4 regions of the Paenibacillus sp. FSL R7-277 genome follow, and region 3 is predicted to be linked to each of the others. Evidence: riboswitches for the same ligand, from Rfam matches in the RefSeq annotation. Region 3 holds a riboswitch; each other region holds the start of a gene.
The links. Region 3 has a riboswitch for cyclic di-GMP ahead of C173_RS18870 (thiamine pyrophosphate-binding protein). Riboswitches for the same ligand answer to the same signal wherever they lie in the genome.
Positions count from the first base shown of each region.

Region 1: it holds a riboswitch for cyclic di-GMP, as region 3 does, so the genes downstream of both, C173_RS21205 (flagellar assembly protein A) here and C173_RS18870 (thiamine pyrophosphate-binding protein) in region 3, are expected to answer to the same signal.
Region 2: it holds a riboswitch for cyclic di-GMP, as region 3 does, so the genes downstream of both, C173_RS34065 (anti-repressor SinI family protein) here and C173_RS18870 (thiamine pyrophosphate-binding protein) in region 3, are expected to answer to the same signal.
Region 4: it holds a riboswitch for cyclic di-GMP, as region 3 does, so the genes downstream of both, C173_RS03530 (fibronectin type III domain-containing protein) here and C173_RS18870 (thiamine pyrophosphate-binding protein) in region 3, are expected to answer to the same signal.

Region 1 covers NZ_ASPX01000071.1:33,098-38,156, reverse strand. Annotated here, with positions in the region: gene C173_RS21225 (ABC transporter permease) at 1-395, opposite strand, end outside; gene C173_RS21220 (ABC transporter ATP-binding protein) at 392-1,201, opposite strand; gene C173_RS21215 (ABC transporter substrate-binding protein) at 1,216-2,229, opposite strand; gene biuH (biuret amidohydrolase) at 2,255-2,938, opposite strand; cyclic di-GMP riboswitch class I at 3,443-3,535, shown strand; gene C173_RS21205 (flagellar assembly protein A) at 3,613-5,059, shown strand, end outside.
Region 2 covers NZ_ASPX01000119.1:96,709-101,767, reverse strand. Annotated here, with positions in the region: gene C173_RS31295 (2-oxoglutarate dehydrogenase E1 component) at 1-2,133, opposite strand, end outside; cyclic di-GMP riboswitch class I at 2,628-2,731, shown strand; gene C173_RS34065 (anti-repressor SinI family protein) at 2,766-2,909, shown strand; gene C173_RS31290 (helix-turn-helix domain-containing protein) at 3,055-3,387, opposite strand; gene C173_RS31285 (TasA family protein) at 3,708-4,298, opposite strand; gene C173_RS31280 (TasA family protein) at 4,336-4,932, opposite strand; gene sipW (signal peptidase I SipW) at 5,032-5,059, opposite strand, start outside.
Region 3 covers NZ_ASPX01000065.1:58,626-63,684, forward strand. Annotated here, with positions in the region: gene C173_RS18860 (helix-turn-helix transcriptional regulator) at 1-210, shown strand, start outside; gene C173_RS18865 (methyl-accepting chemotaxis protein) at 284-1,534, shown strand; cyclic di-GMP riboswitch class I at 2,036-2,132, shown strand; gene C173_RS18870 (thiamine pyrophosphate-binding protein) at 2,279-3,892, shown strand; gene C173_RS18875 (carboxymuconolactone decarboxylase family protein) at 3,943-4,323, shown strand; gene C173_RS18880 (hypothetical protein) at 4,475-4,825, shown strand; gene C173_RS18885 (3-oxoacyl-[acyl-carrier-protein] synthase III C-terminal domain-containing protein) at 4,965-5,059, shown strand, end outside.
Region 4 covers NZ_ASPX01000008.1:129,720-134,778, reverse strand. Annotated here, with positions in the region: gene C173_RS03550 (endonuclease MutS2) at 1-316, shown strand, start outside; gene C173_RS03545 (DUF350 domain-containing protein) at 349-768, shown strand; gene C173_RS03540 (hypothetical protein) at 899-1,444, shown strand; gene C173_RS03535 (MFS transporter) at 1,526-2,743, shown strand; cyclic di-GMP riboswitch class I at 2,828-2,929, shown strand; gene C173_RS03530 (fibronectin type III domain-containing protein) at 2,987-5,059, shown strand, end outside.

The DNA.
Region 1 (5,059 bases), on a different contig from region 3:
AGAATCGGGAAAAAACAGATCAGCATCGAAGCGATTACCTTCGAGGTATACCCGGTCCCCAGCCAGACGACCAGCAGCGGGGCCAGCGCCACCAGCGGCGTAGTCTTAAGGGCGATGGCCAGCGGGAACATCCCTTTCTCAATCGGCTTGGAATGAACAAAAATCACTGCGGTAGCCAGGCCGAGGATATTGGCGAGAATGAACCCGGTCAGCGCTTCGCCCAGCGTAACCAGCGTATGCGACCACAGCGAGCCATTGATAGCCGAGACTACCTGCGTAGGCGCAGGTAGAAGATACATCGGAACCGACAGGAGACGTACAGCCAACTCCCACAGCAGCAGGAAGCCGAGCGCAAACGTGACCGGGTACAGGGTGTCTTTGATTTTGACCGTCATAGATGCTTCACCCGCTTTCTCAGTTCCTTGACAATCCGGTGAAATTCCGGCAGCTCCTCCATGCCCGCCTCACGCGGGGAGGGCAGCGTCACCGGAATGATATCCGTCACACCGGCAGGCCGGGGAGACATCATCACGACCCGGTCCGACAGCAGCGCGGATTCATGGATCGAATGGGTGACCATCACAATGCTGCTTAGACTGGTCTCCGGGCTCTCCCATAGCCGCAGCAGCTCGAAATTCAGCTTCTCACGCGTCAGCTCATCCAGTGCGCCGAACGGCTCATCCATCAGCAGCACCGTCGGATCAGCCGCCAGAGCTCGGGCAATCGCTGCCCGCTGCTGCATCCCGCCGCTGAGCTGATGCGGGAAGTGGTTCAGATAATCCTGGAGGCCGACCAGGCTCAGGGCACTTTCTGCTTTTTCACGTGCCTCGGCTTTGCTGAACTTCTTCTTCTCGCCCAGCTCCAGCGGCAGCATGACATTCTGCAGCGCGCTGAGCCACGGCATCAGGACCGGCTTCTGGAAGACCATGCCCAGGGACAGATCAGGTGAAGCATACGCCACCTCTCCACCGGCCTCCGGGCTTAACAGCCGCAGCATCAACCGGAGTGTTGTGGATTTCCCGCAGCCGCTTGGTCCAAGAATCGAAATGAACTCATTGCGGTATACATCAAGGCTGACCTGATCCAGCACAGGCACGTTGCCGAAAGAAAGAGAGCAATTGCGCAGGGAGAGCATGGTTTCCCGGGTACCGGGATGCCGCGCGGCGGCAGCATCCAGCTGTTCTTTGATCGCTGTTGTCATTATCGGGTCCCTCCTTATTTCAAAAACTCGTTGGTGAACAATCCGCCGATGTCCTGTTCCTTTTTCACAAATCCCAGCTCGACCAGATTCTTCTGCAATGTCTCCCAAGATGCCTCGTCCATTGAGCCCAGCGGGAGCTTCTCCGGATCCAGCAGCGGAATGCTGGCCTTCATCATATTGACCTCATGCTTCAGATCCAGCTTCTCGCCATACTTCAGACCGAATTCCGCCGCTTCCTCCGGATGCTTTACTGCATAATCCCAGCCCTGCATAGACGCCTGCACGAAGCTTGCGACCATCTCCGGGTCCTTCTTGATGATAGACTCCGTAGTGAACAAGGTATCAGCATAGAAATTGATGCCATAGTCGTTCGGGTCGATAATATTCACTTCCTTGCCCTGCTCCTCTACAGCCAGCACTTCATTAATGACATATCCGGGCCAGGCCTTGACCTGACCGGTTAACAGCGGACTCAGATCATATTTGACCGGCATCTCTTCGATTTGCGAAGGGTCGATACCCGCGCTTTTCTCCATGGCCCGGAAGGTCAGCTCTTCGTTGCCGCCCAGCTTAATGCCCACCTTTTGCCCGACCAGATCCTCCATCGTCTTGATCCCTGACTCTTTGAGCGTGAACATGACGAACGGGGTTTTGCGGTAGATCGCGGACAACGCTTTGACCGGGACGCCTTTCTCTCTGGCGATGACGATCTGGTCGGCACCGGTAACTCCGAACTCCTCACTGCCGGAAGCTACCATCTGCACAGCCGGGAAATCCGAGCCCCCCGGGCGGATCTCAACATCCAGCCCCGCTTCTTTATAGAAGCCTTTTTCCACTGCGGTATAAAAGCCGGCAAACTGCGCCTGGTGAATCCACTTCAGCCGGAGCACCACCTTTTTCAGCTCGCCCGAGCCTTCCGCTCCCTGGCCTTCAGCCTTCCCGGCTTCCGTATTGTTACCGCAGGCGGTCAGGAGCAGCATTAGCGAGGTTAACAGCATCAGCGCTTTTGTTCTGGACTTGTTCCACATGGTTATTCCCCCGTTTATGAATGATTTAGTATTGCTCCAGCGCCTTCAGCACCGCTTGTGAATCACTTACACTGCCGAACACTCCGCCCTGCATTTGAACCATACTCAGCGCCGCCAGGTGATTCGCTTCATCCGTCGCTCCTGTACAATCTGCAAGGATCAGACACTCGTACCCGCGGTCATTGGCTTCCCGCATCGTGGTGTGTACACAGACATCGGTAGTAATACCGGTCAGAATCAGATGGGTAATTCCTTTATTCTTCAGGATCAGGTCCAGGTCTGTTGCGTAAAAGCTCCCTTTGCCCGGCTTGTCTATAATGTACTCTCCGTGGGCAGGCGCCAGCTCATCAATGATCTGCCAGCCGCGCTCCCCCCGCACGAGGATTCGTCCCGCCGGTCCTTCGGAGCCGATCTCGGCCCCGATCTGGCGGCTGCGCCACCGCTTGTTCGCCGGCAGATCCGACAGATCCGGCTTATGCCCCTCGCGGGTATGGATCACGGTGAAGCCTTCGATGTCCCGGATACGGGCCAGCAGCCGCTGAATGGGCTGGATCGCCCTCGCTGTTAATGAGAGGTCATAACCCATTCTCTCGACGTAACCGCCCTTGCCGCAAAAATCCGTCTGCATGTCGATAATCATCAGCGCTGTCTTCGCCGGGTCCACAGCCCCGTCATAAGGCCAGATGTAAGGTGTTGCTGCAATCTGCATGGTTTATGCTCCTCTCCTGATGTCGCTATCTCTATTAATGTTATATTAGTTAACATTAATTCGCGTTTCCTTGGTATGAGTTAGATTATATTACAATGAATTTGCGATGTCTTCGGTTTTATTACGAAATAATACACTGAATGTTTGTGTTTATTTACACAGTTAACATATACATAACATTAACACTCGCAAAATCGCTTATCAAAAAAGAACACTCCGATTCTTACCAAGCCCAGGGTGTCCCAACAGTTGAATGCTCATACTTTCCTCCCCCTGCCTCTTCCATAAGCTGTAAGCGCTGGGAAACCAGTTTTTTTGTCGAAATAGAGCTGCATATTTCGAGTTTTTTGATAAATAGGCATAATATAGTTGAAAAATAGCTCTTTAAGTACTAGAATTAAGCTTGTTTGCAGAAGTTAATGACGCGTAAGAACTATTTATGACTCTTTTTGTCGATTACAGTCGACCATAACTCCCACCTCTACAGGATGTATATCATTGATCTATTTCTAAAGGCAAACTTCCCGAAAGGGCAGGACGCAAAGCTATGGGCCTAAGAACGCCGGAATCTGCGTTTACGGTTGCCAGGCTGCCAATAGAGACCACTTAAGCCAGCTATTCAGGAGGGAAAGCCTCCCAGGCTTGATGATGTTCTTTTTCTGTACGAATTGCCATTGATCATACGAAAAAGTGAGGTTACAACCATGCCGCAGCAGGATATCGAACCAAGCCGATATGAATTCGTAGAGTCCCTGATGCTCGAACGTAAAGGTCTCCTGGATTCATTCTCTGTGGAGGGCCGAGCTTCTGACGGGACAACTGGAGATAAGAATGGAATTATCCTCGTGCAGGACAACCAGATATTCATTACTCCCCCGCTCCCCGGAGGTGCTCCCGCCCGCATTTCTGCGGTCCACCCTGTTGTCCTGAAGATCAACTGGAAGACCGTTACAGAGCCGACCGAGGTGACCAGGGCGGATTATATCACTTGGGAGATCTGTGAGAAGCCGCAATATGAAATTACCGTATCGCCTGACAAGCTCAAGGTCCACTTCACTTTATACCGTGCAGAGAAGTACGCCTGGAATCTGGTCAACTGCCCCGCCGCCTTCGAAGCGGTCGTCCGTGCCCAGCCCAATCCGGCGATGCTGCTGTCCACGCTCACCATAGAACAGATTATCGCCTCACTGGACAACCGTTTTATTCTGCGCAACCTGAACATTCCCGCCCTGTACGCGGAGCTTACGAACCCTACATATCTCCCCGTATGCATCGCTGAAGGCAGAGCCCCGCTGCCCGGCAAGGAAGCCCGGCTGGAATTCCTGCTGCCTGAGCATACACTGGAGGGGAACCGGATGCTTCAGGGACAGGGAGCCCGGGGTCAGAAGCCTGCGGAACCCTTGGAGTATCTCCGTTTCCCGGGAGCCCCCTTTGCCTTTGCAGGCGAAGTCTTCGCCCGCAAGCTGCCGCCGGAAGAAGGCATTCCCGGCCTCGACACAGACGGAAGGGTCCTGCCCCCTCCCCCGCCGCAGGATATCTACTTTGCTGCCGGTAATCATGCCAAGCTCCTTCCCTGTGGCAATATCGTAGCCCGGCACACCGGCAGGCCCCGTATCTGCGGAGGAAGCGGCAGCGTCCGGATATGTGACTTCCCTCCGGTCAGTCTTCTGGCCAGAGAGATGACAGATCCTGCGGGCGATGTTATGTTCGCAGGTGACATCATTGTACCGGGAGATCTGGAAGGACCTGTACGAATTGAAGCCCTCGGGAATGTGTACGTCTATGGCGATATCCGCCAATCTACAATTATAGCCACCGGCAGTATTTACGTTAGCGGCCAGGTCACCGGCAGCGGCCTGTACGCCGGACACGCCGGGGTAATGCAGCATCGTCTGCACAGCCTCGCATGCCTGCTGCGGACAGAGACGGACGGACTGCTTGAGGCAGCGCGCCAGCTGGCCAAGAATGTGGAATCCCGCCAGCAATCCGTGAATTACGGCCTGGTAGTCATGCTGCTGCTGGAGGATAAATACAGCCACTTGGGCAGCCTGATCCGTGATCTTCAGGCTGCGCTAAGCCGTATGAACGGGGCGTTCGGCTCCGGCACGGACCAGCTCTGGC
Region 2 (5,059 bases), on a different contig from region 3:
GGCACGGCCGGCGGAAATGAACTGGTCGATAATGACCTGAGCGGCATTGGCGAAGTCGCCATATTGAGCCTCCCAGATGACGAAGGTCTCCGGTGCGAACACGTTATAACCATATTCGAAGCCGAGGACAGAGGCCTCGGACAGCGGACTGTTGTAGACGCCGAATGAAGCGCTGGAATCACTCAGCTGATGCAGCGGAGAATAGAGTTCGCCGTTCTCGCTGTCATGCAGCACCAGATGGCGGTGGGCGAAGGTGCCGCGCTGTGAATCCTGTCCGCTGAGGCGGATCGGCGTGCCATCCTTCAGGATGGTAGCGAAGGCCAGTGTCTCTGCCAGTGCCCAGTCTACCCGCTCTCCGTCATTCAGCGCATCCTTGCGGCGCTGCAGAATCCGTTCCAGCTTCGGATAGACCTTGAAGCCCGCCGGTACGCGCAGCAGCTCGCGGTTAATTTCCTGCAGACCGGCCAGAGGGAAGGCTGTCGGACGCTGCTGGGGACTGCTGTTATCCAGCGCGACGGCGGTTTTGGACTCCGCATTCTTCTGCTTGCCTTCCTTCATCTGATCGAAGGCCTGCTGGAGGACGCTCTCCGCCTCGGCAATCATGTTCTTAAGATCATCGGCTGTGATTACCTTCTCGCGCTCCAGGCGTTCTGCATAAGCACGGTACACAGTAGGGTGGTTCCGCACTTTGCCGTACACAATCGGCTGGGTCGTCTCGGGATCATCCATTTCATTATGTCCGTGGCGGCGGTAGCCGATCAGATCAATCAGGAAGTCCTTCTTGAACATATGGCGGTAAGCGCTGGCCAGACGGACTGCGGCAATGCAGGCTTCCGGGTCATCGGCATTGACATGCACGATTGGAATCTCATACCCTTTGGCCAGGTCGCTGGCATAATGGGTGGAGCGGGAATCCTCGCTCTCGGTGGTGAAGCCGATCCGGTTATTGACGATAATATGCACGGTACCGCCATTCTGATAACCCTGCAATTTGCCGATATTAAGCGTCTCAGCGACAATACCTTCGCCAGGGAAGGCTGCATCGCCGTGCATCAGCACAGCCATAGCCTTGCTTGTGTTCAGCTTAGGCAGTCCCGGAGCGTTGCGTTCTTCCTGTGCGGCGCGTGTGAAGCCCTCGACGACAGGATTGACGAATTCAAGATGGCTCGGGTTATTGGCCAGCGTGATCCGGGTACGTACGGTCTCGCCTTCGCGGACGGCACGGTCAGCCCCGAGATGGTACTTCACATCACCGCTCCAGCCGTAGGTCACACCCATGGAGCCTTCCGAAGGGAACAGCTCTTTGTTCGGCGAATGATGGAACTCTGAGAAAATAATATCATAAGGCTTGCCCAGAATATGAGCCAGCACATTAAGTCTTCCGCGGTGGGCCATACCCATCAGGATATGCTCAGCGCCGTCATGCGCGGCAGCCCGCACAATCTCATCCAGCATCGGCACAAGGGCATCATTGCCCTCCAGGCTGAAGCGCTTTTGGCCGACGAAGGTCTTGTGCAGGAAGGTCTCGAAATGCTCCACCTGAACCAGCCGCTTCAGCAGCTCTTTGCGTTCTGTATTATTCAGCGGGGCAGGGGAGGTCATCGATTCCGCCTGGCTGTTGAGCCAGCGCAGCTCGCGTTCATCATGCACATGCCCGAATTCATAAGCAATGGTCTGTGTATAGGCCTGGCGCATTCTGTGGACGGCATCCATCGCGGTATGCACATCCGCAGGGGCATTATCCCAGATCAGCGAAGCGGGCAGGGCATTAAGATCCTCGCGGGTAAGCTCGTAGGTCTCCAGCTCCAGCCATTTGGCCATCGGGTTCGTGCTGCGTTCCAGCGGGTCAATGTCTGCGGCCATATGGCCATATATTCGAATATTGGCGATCAGCTTCGAGGCCTTGACAGCCTTCTTGAGCCACTCGGCATCTGCTGATACGGCAGGCCTTGGAGCCCTCTCGGCATCGGGTGCCAGTGGAGGGGGGCCGGATACGGTGAAGAGATCGCGGTAATGCTGTTCAACAGAAGAGGGGTCCTTGACAAATTGCTCATATCTTTCTTGGATGTAGCCCAGGTTGGGGCCGTAGTATTTGCTCCATACTGTGTCGTTATAGGGCTCTTTGACTGCCATGAATAGGTCCTCCTAACGGATAAACTCCACGCGAGGCATCCAGTGTGCCACTTGGCGGAGCTGCAAATGTTTGCGGTTTCATTCTCATCCTATTGTGCTACTTTCCGGCGGGGTAATCAATTCATACTTTCGGTCAATCCGTTCGCAATTTGGCATGATTCATTACAGTATTCATACGGAACTATCATAAATAGAAAAACTCATATAACAGTCCGTCATCCATACAAATGGGTAATTGTCTCTATACGATGTTGCGTGGTGCGGTAAGGCGGGGCGGATGGGGTTCCCTTTAGTATATTTAAACTATTAGCTAGTGTTTGAACTTGGAACTGGAAATATTTATACAAGCCGCTGGCAATTTCAGCTAAGTTTCCTCACATTTTTTAATAAAAAAATTCCAGAAAACGACACACTAATCGCACATGATCTTGTATAATGTTATTGCGGAGAACGGTTTCATCGATTCTTGCCAGATCCTTTCATGATGGAAAGGGTCCAGTAAAAGGTAAACCTGCCGAAAGACAGGGGCACAAAGTCTCGGATCTAAAGTAGAAATACTACAAAGTAGCAATACTACTATGATGGCCGGACTGCCTGGGGACGCGAAAATTCTAGGAGGAGATTTCTTGGATATGTCCAACCAGGGGAATGACGAGCTGCAGGCAGTAGATCTGGATTTAGAATGGGTGCACTTGCTGATGTCTGCCAAGCAGGCGGGGATCGCGGCGGAGGATATCCGCCGGTTTCTAAGTGAGAAGGCGCTCCAGGCGATGTAAGGGCGGTCATCATTGTTCGGATACATACAGAAAAGGCACAGCGTCCGGTACGCTGTGCCTTTTCTGTATGCCGCTTGAAAGGCTGCCTTCGCCGAAGGCGGCCTCCCTGCCGTGCGGAGTCTTCCCTGTGGCATATAATGCTCGTCTAGTTGTCCTTTTGTTCCATGCGCCATTTCTGGTAATCGAGGAATTCCTTGAATTCGCGTTTGCTTATACCGGAGGCCATGGCCTCCTGAACAAGCCGGAACCATTCCCCGTCCAGAGCCTGTTCTTCCGTCTCTGCCAGTCCGCCATACAACAGTGCATGAATGGATACCTGAAGCGCGTCAGCGATTTTTTCGATGAATTGAATGGAGGGGTTGGATTGAATGTTCCGTTCCACATTACTGAGGTATGATTTCGCCACATCAGCCTTATCGGCAAGCTCGGATAACGAATAGCCCTTCTCCAGCCGGAGTTTGTGGATGCGGCTTCCCATAGTATCTGACACGATTACAACGCCCTCCGTACTTTTTTTGGTGAAAAATAAGAAGTGATATGCTTCGCGCTATACATTCTCCTTATCTTTCTCGTTGAAACGGTACCGCCCGTTCAAAGGCCGGCAAAGCCGTTTTCTCTTGTCAGTATAACAAAAATCCGCAAAACGGACAAAAATCCTTGAACCCGGCAGCGGGGAAAAAGAAACGGCATACCCGGCCCGGATGGGGGAGGATATGCCGTCTTGATGGATTGCTGAAAGCTGCCTTCCTAATAAAAGGACGGCAAAGCCATTTTCACTTGTATAGGCTGGCCCCTGATCTACTTGGCTTCTCCCACTCCTTGAAGAGCATCGAAGGTCCAGTTCAGAGCTAAGCCGTCACCCTGGAAAATGTTCTGATCGAGCGTGTTGTCTACGAATTCGAAGGCGATCTTGAAGGTCTTGGACCCGGCGGCGGCAATCCCTCCTGGCAGTACACCTGCTGCTACGAGATCGTAGCTGGGGGTGTTTTTTAGATCCTTCAGGGAGATCTCGGACAGCACATGACCGCTTAGTGAACCGCCGGTGTACGTATTATCCAGGAGCTTGACCTTGAAGTGGTCTCCGAGATCCTGGCCCGCGTTATCGCCCTTGGCATCGGTCACGGTGTAAGTGGTGGCAAGCTTGAGGAATTTGATATCCAGTGTGCCGTCATTGGACAAGGTGAAGGTGCGGACGGTGTAGTCTCCCGGCTTCAGATTCGTCAGCGCTACCGGAGTATTGAAGGAAGAGCCGAGCTTCAGCGTACCCGCTGCGAAGGTTGCCGTGCTGGTAGCTGTGGAGCTGAAGTAAGCGAAGGTGCCCCCGCCGATTAAAGACAAGCCCAGTGCTGCCGATGCTACGCCAAGACCCAATGTTTTTTTGATACCCATTATTTATTTCCTCCTCGAATGGTTTGTTTTTGTGGAATTATTTGAGCGTGCCTTTTTCCTGGTTGGCTTCAAAATTCAGAGTCAGTGCAAGCGTGTCGCCCTGATAATAGTTCTGCGGCTGGAGGGTCTCCTTGAAGGCGAACTGGATGGTCAGGTTATCCGAGGTGCCGGCTTTGATGCCGGACTTCTCTCCGCCTAAGATCGCTCCGAGAATTCCCCGGGCCACCAGATCGGGACTCTCCTGCTCCAGATCGGCCAGCGAGATGACCAGGAGCGGCGATTCCTTCTTATCCTTGTTCACGAGGAAGGTCACAATAATATCATCCTTGAAATTATGGGAGCCGTTGTCTCCCTGGGCGTCTGTAATGGCCGATGAGGTGCGCAGTACCACTTTGGGAATATTGAGCGTCCCGTCATTTTTGAGCTTGAAGTCCCGTAAGACGGTATCGCCCGGCTTGAGATTGCTGAGATTAACAATGACGGAGGGATCAGATTGTAATGATAGGGTTCCGTTGTTAAAAGAAGCTGAGGAAGTAGAAGTGCTGCTGAAGTAAGCGAAGGTGCCTCCGCCGACCAGGGTTAAGCCTAATGCTGCCGATACAACGCCGAGACCTAATGTTTTTTTGACGTTCATTTGTTCATCCCTCTCTTATGAGTCTGCTTTGTGCATAGCCGGTGCTTCCGGCAAGCTGTATTGTGGCTCCGCGTTTCGTAAACGGGAGAGGACAATTGATCATTGTACGAGATCAGTCAGAGTATCC
Region 3 (5,059 bases):
CTGCAGAAGGAGCGATACGTCGCCCTGTTGCACCAGGAGCCTGCTGAGGCCCCGGGCTGGATCAGGGCCGAGGCCGAGTTCAACACGCCGGAGTCTGCGTGCCGGATCATCCTGTCCCTGGGTCAGGGTATCAAGGTGACGGCACCGCCTGAGCTTGCGGATACGGTTGCTGCGGCTCTGCGTGAAGCGGCAGCATTATACGATTTTTAATAATAGACCAAATGCACTAGTATCCCCTATAATATTACAATACACATTATTATTTATAGGGGGACTTTACATTATGGACTGGATGAACAAGCTGCCGTTGAAACAAAAAATCGTCACCGGATGTTACCTGGTTGCCGCTTTATTCGCTGTCCCTGTCTTAATCACACTAATCCTCATGGACAGGCTGCTCATCGGCATTATTCTTGTCGCCGTCCTGGCAGCGCTGACTTACCCGCTTGCGCGCTTCATTGAGAGAACGCTTACATCTTCATTTGAGGATATCTCCAATGTGACGCACACGATTGCCAAAGGCGACTTCACCAGCCGTGCCGATGAGAATGGCTCCATGGGCGACATCAGCCGCTCCTTCAACACCATGATTGACAAGCTCAAAAAAATCCTCACCGATGCCTCACAGATTACCCGTCAGGTTATGGACGCCAGCCGCGGGATTGAAGACAAGAATCAGAACCTGAAGTTTGTCATGGCGCAGGTGGCCTCCTCCTCCAATGAACTGGCCCTCGGTGCTAACGAAATCTCGGTGGATATCGCTGATATGACCGAATCGATCAAGGATATCGAAATCAAAGTCTCCAATTATACGAATTCCACCAAGGAAATGAATAAAAGGTCTGTACATACGCTGGAATTGGTAGAACAGGGACGGCAATCGGTGGATACCCAAGCCGAAGGCATGCGCAAGAACATCCAGGCTACCCAGAAGGTGGCGGATACTATCGAAGCCCTATCGCATAACGCACGAGGCATTACGATGATTACCAAGACGATTACCGAAATTGCTGAACAGACCAACCTGCTGTCGCTCAATGCTTCTATTGAAGCTGCCCGTGCAGGCGAGCATGGCCGCGGGTTCGCCGTTGTTGCCCAGGAGGTCCGCAAGCTGGCCGAGGAATCCACCGCTTCAACCAAAGAGGTGTTCGGTCTGGTACGCAGCATCGAAGCGGATATCAAGCAGGCTATCGATAACATCGCCATCAATGAAGAGGTAGTCCAAGTGCAGAATGAGATGATTACGGAGACAGCCAACATTTTTGCTCAAATTGTGCATAGTGTCCAATACATAACCGAGCAGATTGCCTCCTTTTCCGCAGAGAGTGACCTTATGCTGGAGAGCGCGCTCAAGATCTCCGGGGCGATCGAGAATATCTCAGCCATCACCCAGGAGACCGCCGCAGGGACGGAAGAGGTATCCGCAGCGATGAACGAACAGATTCATGCTCTTCAATCCGTAGCTGAGGAGACAGAGAAGATGACCTCCGCGGTCTTCAACCTGCAAAAAACGATTCATATTTTCAAATTTTAACCTCAGCACAAAGAGACACGCCTGCGGAATTTTCTGCGGGAGGTGTCTCTTTTTTTGGGCAAAACAAAGATTGTTATGTAATATTCACAAATTGTTGAAATTGTGCATAAGGGTAAAAACCGTGCTTTGCACTTCTTTACTATAGTCGTTCTATTGTCATAGCTTGTCTATAAGCTAACATCTTACATCACTATTACTTAAGTCCTATCACTGAAATTTGTAATGCTGTATATCTAGTGAATTCTTAATGTTTTGCAGTAAATCAGGAATGTAATGAGGCTTTGTGCTCACTTCCCACATTAATCAACCTAAACGGCCATTTGCATTTTAAGACTTTAGTCTTCCAGGGACAACCATTTTCAAAAGTTTGAAAATCCAAATATTTAGCCATTTCCACTCCTGAATATTCGTCAAATTCCGAGTTTCTTCTCACAGGGGTTATTGACAAAAGCGGAGCAAGGAATATATTGTAAAGGAAAATTCTCCACAAATTCATTTATAACCGCATACCGGCAAAATTCACCGAAAGGGAATGACGCAAAGCCATGGATCTACAGTCTCATTTCTGAAGTGGGATCATGACAGCCAGGTTGCTGAAAAACTGTGAACGCCTTAGGTTTCGCGTTTGATTATGGTGATTCGTGCAACAGACCTGTGCTCCAATGGTGAGTACAGGTTTTCTATTGCTGACGTATACAAATAACAACTTGCGGGGTGGATGTTCTGAAGACAGTTGCAGATTATATGGCGGAAGCATTACACGATCTGGGAGTCACTCATTCTTTTGGAATCATAGGCAAGTCTATTTGCCCCATCGCTTTGAAAATGGTTGACTACGGTATAGAGTTCATCCCCGGCCGGCACGAATCCAGCTCCGGCTTCGCCGCCGGCGGTTATGCTCTGAAGACCGGCAGTCTCGGGGTAGCCTTCGGCACCTCCGGTCCGGGCGGAACGAATCTGCTCACCGCAGCAGCGCATGCCAAGGCCAATAATCTTCCCGTCCTCTTCATCACCGGACATCAGTCCATCAAGGAGCTGGGCATTCCCCAATGTCAGGATTCCACTTCCTACCTGGCTGATTTGGCAGATATGTTCCGGCCGGCCACCCTCTTCAGCAAGCTCGTTGAACGCGGCGATCACTTCAGCACGATTTTCAACCATGCCCTATCCATCGCCCTCGGTGACCAAAAAGGTCCGGTCCATCTCTGCATTCCGTTTGATGTGCAGACAGAGCGGCTCGCGGAATGCCGGATTGTTCTGCCGGAACGCGAGGGACTAGTCAGTTATCAGAACTATGACCGGGTCATCTCGGCGATTAATCAATCCGCTAGGCCGCTGATCATTGCCGGTAAAGGCGTCAACCGCTCAGGTGCCCATCAGGAACTGGTTCAGCTGGCTGAGACCTTCAACATTCCTGTAGTCACCTCTCCAGGCGGCAAAGGTGCAATAGCTTATGATCACCCGCTCTACCACGGTCCTGTCGGCGTTGGCGGCTCCTCGCACGGCGATGAATTGCTGAACAACAGCGACCTGTTCATTGTTCTGGGCTCCCGCCTGAGCGACATGACCATCTGCAACCTGAAGCCGGAGAATCATCCGCCGCAGCTGATCCAGTTCGATGTAGATCCAACCTTTGTCGGCAAAATACTGTCCTCATCCACCATCGCTGTCGGCGGGGACTTAAGGGATAACCTGGCACTGTATCTTCAGAAGCTGGACCCCTCTACGGTCACCAAGCATGAAATCACAATCTCCAATGCTTACAATGACGAGTTGCCCGTGCTGGCGGGGCTCTCTCTGGCTTCGGTAATGAGCACAATGAGCGACCTGATTCCTTACAACAGCAGCGTGTTTGTAGATGACGGCAGCCACGGGTTCAATGCTGTGAAATGGTTCAATGTCCGCAGGCCCGGCAGCTTCATATTCGATGCCTACTTTGCTTGCATGGGCAATTCAATTGGCATGGCGATCGGTGCCAAGACGGCTTCTCCCGGAGAGACTGTCTTCTGCATTACCGGTGACGGCTGTTTTATGATGCTCGGAACTGAAATAAACACAGCCGTTTGCAAGGACATTCCGGTGATTTTCATTGTGGTGAACAATAAGCAGCTGGATATGGCGCTTAAGGGTATGGAGAAAACGACCGGCCGGATTGACGGTACGATCTTCGAGGTTCCGATGGATGCCGTGAAATTCGCCGAATCGCTGGGTGCAGCCGGCTTCCGCTGCGAGACGCAGGAGGAGTTCGCTGCCGCAATCCGCGAAGCTGTGGCACTTAACAAGGCAGCTGTCATTGAGCTGCTGACTGACCGTGATGAAATGCCTCCTACGGCCCACCGCACGCTGGATCTTACGTAAGGAAGCCGTATCCGCACACCTTTTCTAACCTACTATCAGGAGGACATATCGTGAACAAGAACATGAACAGCGGACTCGATCATTTCACTGATCTCTCAGGAGATTATGGGGCCAAGGCCCTGGCTCCGATCAAAGAGCATTTTCCGGAATTAGCCGAATATATCATGGGCAATGCCTATGGCGATATTTTTCAGCGGACCACGATTGGCTCTGACTGGAAGGAGATCGCGGTGATCTCGTCGCTGATTACGATGGGACAATATGAACAGCTGGGGGTTCATTATGTAATGGCGCTCCGCGTTGGCATGACCGTCGAGCAGATCAAGGGCGTGCTGCTGCATCTGACCCCTTGCGTCGGTGCCCCCCGGGTGATTTCGGCCTTTAATGTGCTGCTGGATACCCTGGAGGAGATCAAAGAAAAATCTTCATAAATCTACAAATTTCGACTTTTGATTGCACGTTTCAGTATGATCTGGTTATAATGAAGGCAAAATATCCCAAATCGAATTGCGGTTTTGTCGAATAGAGTCGCAGGAATAACGTTTTGGAGGTATTGGAAATTACACTTAGGGAGAGATCAACATGGGACAATTTATTTTGAAGACAGATACTGCGAAGAAAGTAATCAATATTGAGCTGGAGGGAACCTTCTCTAACGAGGACGGGCTCAAATCTATACAGGCTTACCAGCAGACTATTAACCCGATCAGCCCTGCTGAATATGCACTAGAGATCGACTGCCGCAAGCTGAATGTAACCGCTCCTGATGTTGTACCGCTGCTTGAAGGCTGCTTCATCATGTTCAAGGCTGACGGCTTCCAGAAAGTGAGTCTTACCCTGGAAAATAACCCGATCCTCAAAATGCAGCTGGCACGCCTGGGCCGCAAAGCAGGACTTGAGAATCTGGAGATCACTTCAACCGTACAAGCTTAATAAATACAATTTAAACCTAAATCAGCCGCTTGAAACGCACAGGTTCATTCATTAAACCGGCTGCTAATGCTGGAAGAGAGTTTTGTAAGAAGCAGATTCGTGAGAAGTATAGCTAACAAAACTTTAGGAGGTCTGTACTATGGCGGGGATTCGCATTAAGGACATTGATATCTACCATCCAGACAAAAGAATCGGCAATGACTTTTTCATTCAGCATTTTGATGACAAAGGTAT
Region 4 (5,059 bases), on a different contig from region 3:
GGCCTCCGCCCCGGATGCTCCTCCGCCGGCTCTGCGCAGGGCCACAACGGTCAAGCGTACACGCGATGAGAATATCCGTAATGAGCTTGATCTGCGCGGTGCGAACCTGGAGGAAGCCATTATGGAGACCGACCGCTTCATCGACGAAGCTTTTCTCGGCAATCTGGGGCAGATCTCCATTATCCACGGCAAGGGGACGGGGGTCCTGCGGACAGGAATACAGGAATACCTCCGCAAGCACAAGCATGTCAAAAGCTATCGGCTCGGGAACTACAATGAAGGCGGCGCGGGTGTGACGGTAGCTGAACTGGAGTAGCGCCCATAGTCCGGCAGGGAAGAGGGAAAAGTGTGCAGGATAATATTGATCTTTTGCTGGAACATCCGCTGGGGGCGCTGCTAGGCTACTTCACTGTCGCCATATTGGGGCTGGTCGTATTCCTGTCCTTCTTCGAAATGGTGACGAAATACAACTGCTGGGAAGAGATCCGCAAGGGGAATGTGGCCGTAGCCATGGCAACCGGAGGCAAAATCTTCGGAATCTGCAACATCTTACGCTTCAGCATTGAAGCGGGGGCATCCATCTATGAGACGATGAAATGGTCGGTTGTAGGCTTTTTGCTGCTGCTGCTGGCTTACTTCCTGTTCGAGTTTTTTACTCCGGTCTTTTCAATTGATGAAGAGATTGCCGCAGATAACCGGGCCGTAGGACTGACAGCCATGCTGCTCTCCATATCCTTGTCCTATGTTATCGGCGCGGCCATATTCTGAATTAGGGGGCAGGGAGATGAAGCTGCTGATTCGGATTCTGTTTTTTTCAGCCCTGGCTTTTATAGCGGCCGGCATTATATATTTAACGGTGAATTGAACCGAATGTGAGTAAGCGAAGGAGATTATACTGATGGAGACAACAGTTTGCCCATGGTGCCATACCGAGATTGTATGGGATGAGGAGTTTGGCCCCGAGGATACCTGTCCTCATTGCAATAACGAGCTTAGCGGCTACCGCACAGTGACGATAGGTGCAGAGGATCTGGAGGATGAAGAGCCGGATACGCAGGAAGCTTCCGGAGTGGAAGAGATCAGCGACGATAATTTGTGGGATGACGACGACAAGGATAGCGTGGTGCCTGTATGGGGTACGCTGGGTCAGTTCGGTGACGACTATGATCTGAAGCGTTATGAGGACAAGGTCTCAGGCTTGCTGGCTGCCCAGCTGGAAGCTCCGGAATGTCCGCAATGCCATGAGCTGATGCTTCACTCCGGTACGCAGCAGGTGGACGGGTTCACTCCGGCAACGCCGGAAGCGCTAGGCGGCGCAGCTGTGCTGAAGCCTCCTTTTGCGCTGAATCTGTACGTCTGTCCTTCCTGCTTCCATGTGCAGCACAGCCTGGCGCAGGAAGACCGCATCCAGCTTGTCCGCAATCTCAGCACCTCAGCCGAATAAAGATCGGATTCATGCTTTCCCTGCTGTCTGGACATGTTAGTAATAGATGATGTGTCTTAGGACGAGCAGGGAGGGCTAAGCATGAGAGGTTCAGAACGGGGACAGGCGGCGCTGCTGCTGGCTGTAGGTGGGCTATACCTTCTGGCTACAGTGCTTGCAGGAACGTTCCTCAACGTATATCTGTGGAAAAGCCGGCAGAACTTCGCCATGATCGGCTGGTTCACCGTGGCCCAGCAGCTTGCCGTGGGTCTCAGCTTTTGGCTGGGCGGCAAGTGGGTGAAAGAACATAACAAAATGAATGCCCTGCGGCTGGGAATTGCCGTATCGGGCTTTTTTTATTTGCTGGTGCTGTGTTTGCGGGGCGACGCGATTCATTACATTTGGCCGCTGGGCGGGGTCCTAGGGCTATCCATCGGGCTGTACTGGCTGGCGTTCAATATTGTTTTCTTCGAGATTACCGATGCCAAGAACCGCGATTTCTATAACGGGTGGATGGGCCTGCTGGGTTCCCTGACGGGAATAGCCGGACCCTGGGTCTCCGGCTGGATGATCTCCCGCTGGCAAGGCGGACAAGGTTACCGTATGGTATTCATACTGTCGCTTTGTATCTATGGGGTAGCTGCTGTGCTTAGCTTCGGCCTGCGCAAGCGGCCGCGCGGCGAAGCCTATCTCTGGCTGGAGCCCTGGCGCGAGCTTACCCGCAGGCGCAGTCCTTGGCGGCCAGTTGCGGCGGCGCTAGTATTTCAGGGCATCCGGGAAGGCGTATTCTCCTTCCTGATCGGTCTGCTCGTCTACATTGCAGCACAGGAGGAGAGCAAGCTGGGACAGTTCGCCCTGCTGACTTCAGCCGTCTCGCTGATCAGTTATTATGCGGCCGGCAGATGGTTCAAGCCCCGCGCCCGCCTCGGCGGTATGCTGGCAGGCAGCCTGCTGCTCATCGCCTTCCTTCTTCCGCTGCTGTGGAAGGTGAACTTTACCACCCTCCTAATCATGGGAATCGGGACCTCACTCTGTCTGCCGCTCTACATGCTGCCGATGCTGTCCACCAGCTTCGACCTGATGGGAGTGTCCGAGGAGAGCGCCGGCAAACGCGTGGAGCTGGTAGTGCTCAGGGAGCTTAGCCTGATGAGCGGCCGCCTCCTCGGCCTGCTGATCTTCATCGCCGTGCTGTCCCTGGACCAGTCCCCGCGGACTCTAACTCTGCTCATGCTGGGATTGGGCGTTGCGCCGATTGGGAGTTGGGTGGTGGTGCGGGGGTTGCTCAGTTCAAATGTTCACAGAAATAACAATATTATATGATTCAAATATAGGGTATTATTGCCAAGGTAAGTACAGATTGTAATTGAAGTGAATCGAAATGATTTTGCATGAATGTAACCATTAGAACTAAAAAGGCAAACCTGTACGAAAGTCAGGGACGCAAAGCCACGGGCCTTACCACAGGGCGGGAAATCCCCATCTGTGAATGGCAGCCGGGCCGCTCTTTCCGGTGGTTTTTTTGCGCCCTTTTTTAAAGGAATTGTAATTGAGCGGAGGTCTTTTATGACAAATAGCAAAAGCTTCATATGCAAGGTACTGTGTTTTATCATTCTGGCTCAACTTCTCTCACCTTTCGTGGAATTCTCAGGGATGAAGATTTCCGCGCAGTACAGTATGCTCAAAATCCGGTTTCAGCCCGAACAAACTCCCGTACAGGACGGAGAGCTTGCAGATTCCGGAGCCGTTTTTAGTGTCAAAAACCAATACTCTTACGGCTGGAACATGGATCATACCGATGCAACAGTCTCAAGAGATACATACGACAACTCCGGCATAAGCAGCCTGACACGAATCCATCCGGATGGAAAGTGGGAAATAGCGCTAGACAATGGTACTTATGAAGTCTCAGTAACCGTAGGTGACTCTGTTTATAGCAGCAATAATTCCCTAACTGTTGAGAATATCAAAGTTATGGAGGGACTCACTCTTGAAGCAGGGCAGCATAGAACGATCAAGAAGAAGGTTGCTGTCGAAGATGGAAGACTAACTTTAAGTCAAATCAATGCTCCTGGAATTGAGACTGCTCTAAATAGCATAGATATCTCATTGGTTAATACATACACTCCCACGTTGATACCGCCTCAAATCCGTTTGCCTTTTGAACCCAATAAGGTTGCAGGAGACAAAGTACTTCTATCTGGAAGTATGACTAACATACATAACGCTCCGCCTTTTATTCACGTTAATGGCCTGCAAGGAGAAATCTCTCGGCATATCCGCGAACAAATAGAATCTATTGAACAACAAATACAGCATATTAGCAAAAATGCAGTGGAACTAAGAAATGCTGATATTGAAGCTATTCAAAGCTCTATCCGCTCCAGCAGCAACAAGCCTGCCATTATTGCAGTAGGACAACTGAATTTAGAATCAAGCGTTACGTTTGGAAGTGCAGAACAGCCTGTCATTTTAATCGTAGATGGCATGAATACGAACCGGAATTTGAATATAACGGTGTACGGATCGTTAATCCTCCGTGGAGGATTAAATGCAAATACTGAGTTGGATGTTAATGTTATCAACCCTGCACCAGATGAGAATCTTGGTAACCTATGGGTACAGGGGACTGTGCATTTGAATAATAACTCCAATGTACATGTAGATAATGAATTGTTTGCAGGTTCTTTGGTTTATAACAATGGCTCTCTCGATCTATCCGCGAAACGGATAGTAGTACAAGGCAATATGAACATCAACACTATGGTAACTATGAATGTAGACGAAGAAATGTCTGTAGGAGAAGTGGTTTCCAATAATTCAAGGGCAGAACTAAATGTAGCCCAAGGAGACCTGTTTGTCCGGGACAACGTCAGTGTAAATAATCACTTGAATATCAATACAGGCGGATTATTTGCAGTAGGCGGTAATGTCATCTCGAATCAAAGACCTGTAATACACACGGGGAATGAGCAAGCAGGACGTACATTGTTGAAGTATGTTCTGTCGGGCCTTAAGGCTGAGTATTACAGTAATAATGATTTTACGGGCAAGAAGGCAGTGAAGGTAGATGATTCTATCTCTCTATCAGGGCAACCTCTCCTGGGCGTGCCAGGAATAGAGGACCAGCGTTTCTCCGTAAGATGGACAGGTCAAATTCAACCTAATTATACAGATAAATATATATTTTCGGCTAAAACGTCAGGCGGAGTCAGACTCTGGGTGAATGATCAGCTCCTGGTCGATGCCTGGACAGCGAAGCAGCATGTGGAGCAAGGAACTCTCCAGCTCGAAGCGGGGAAAAAATATGACCTGAAGATGGAGTATGCGAATGACATGGGGAATCCTCAGGCCAGCTTATTCTGGGAGAGCGAGCAGCAGATTCGTGAGGTGGTTCCTTCTGTATCTCTAAGACCGTTTTCTATACCAGCAGTAAATGCAAGTGCAACAGACTCAGCCATTACACTGGGCTGGCCTTCTTTGTTTAATGCGGACGGCTATGAGTTGGAATTTGATAAAGAGGTTACCGTTCTTGGCAGTGAACCTGGTTTCGCCAAGGAGGGACTTAGTCCGGGAACCGAGCATTTCTACCGGATCCGGGCCATCAGTGGTGATATCAAAGGGGAGTGGTCAACAGCC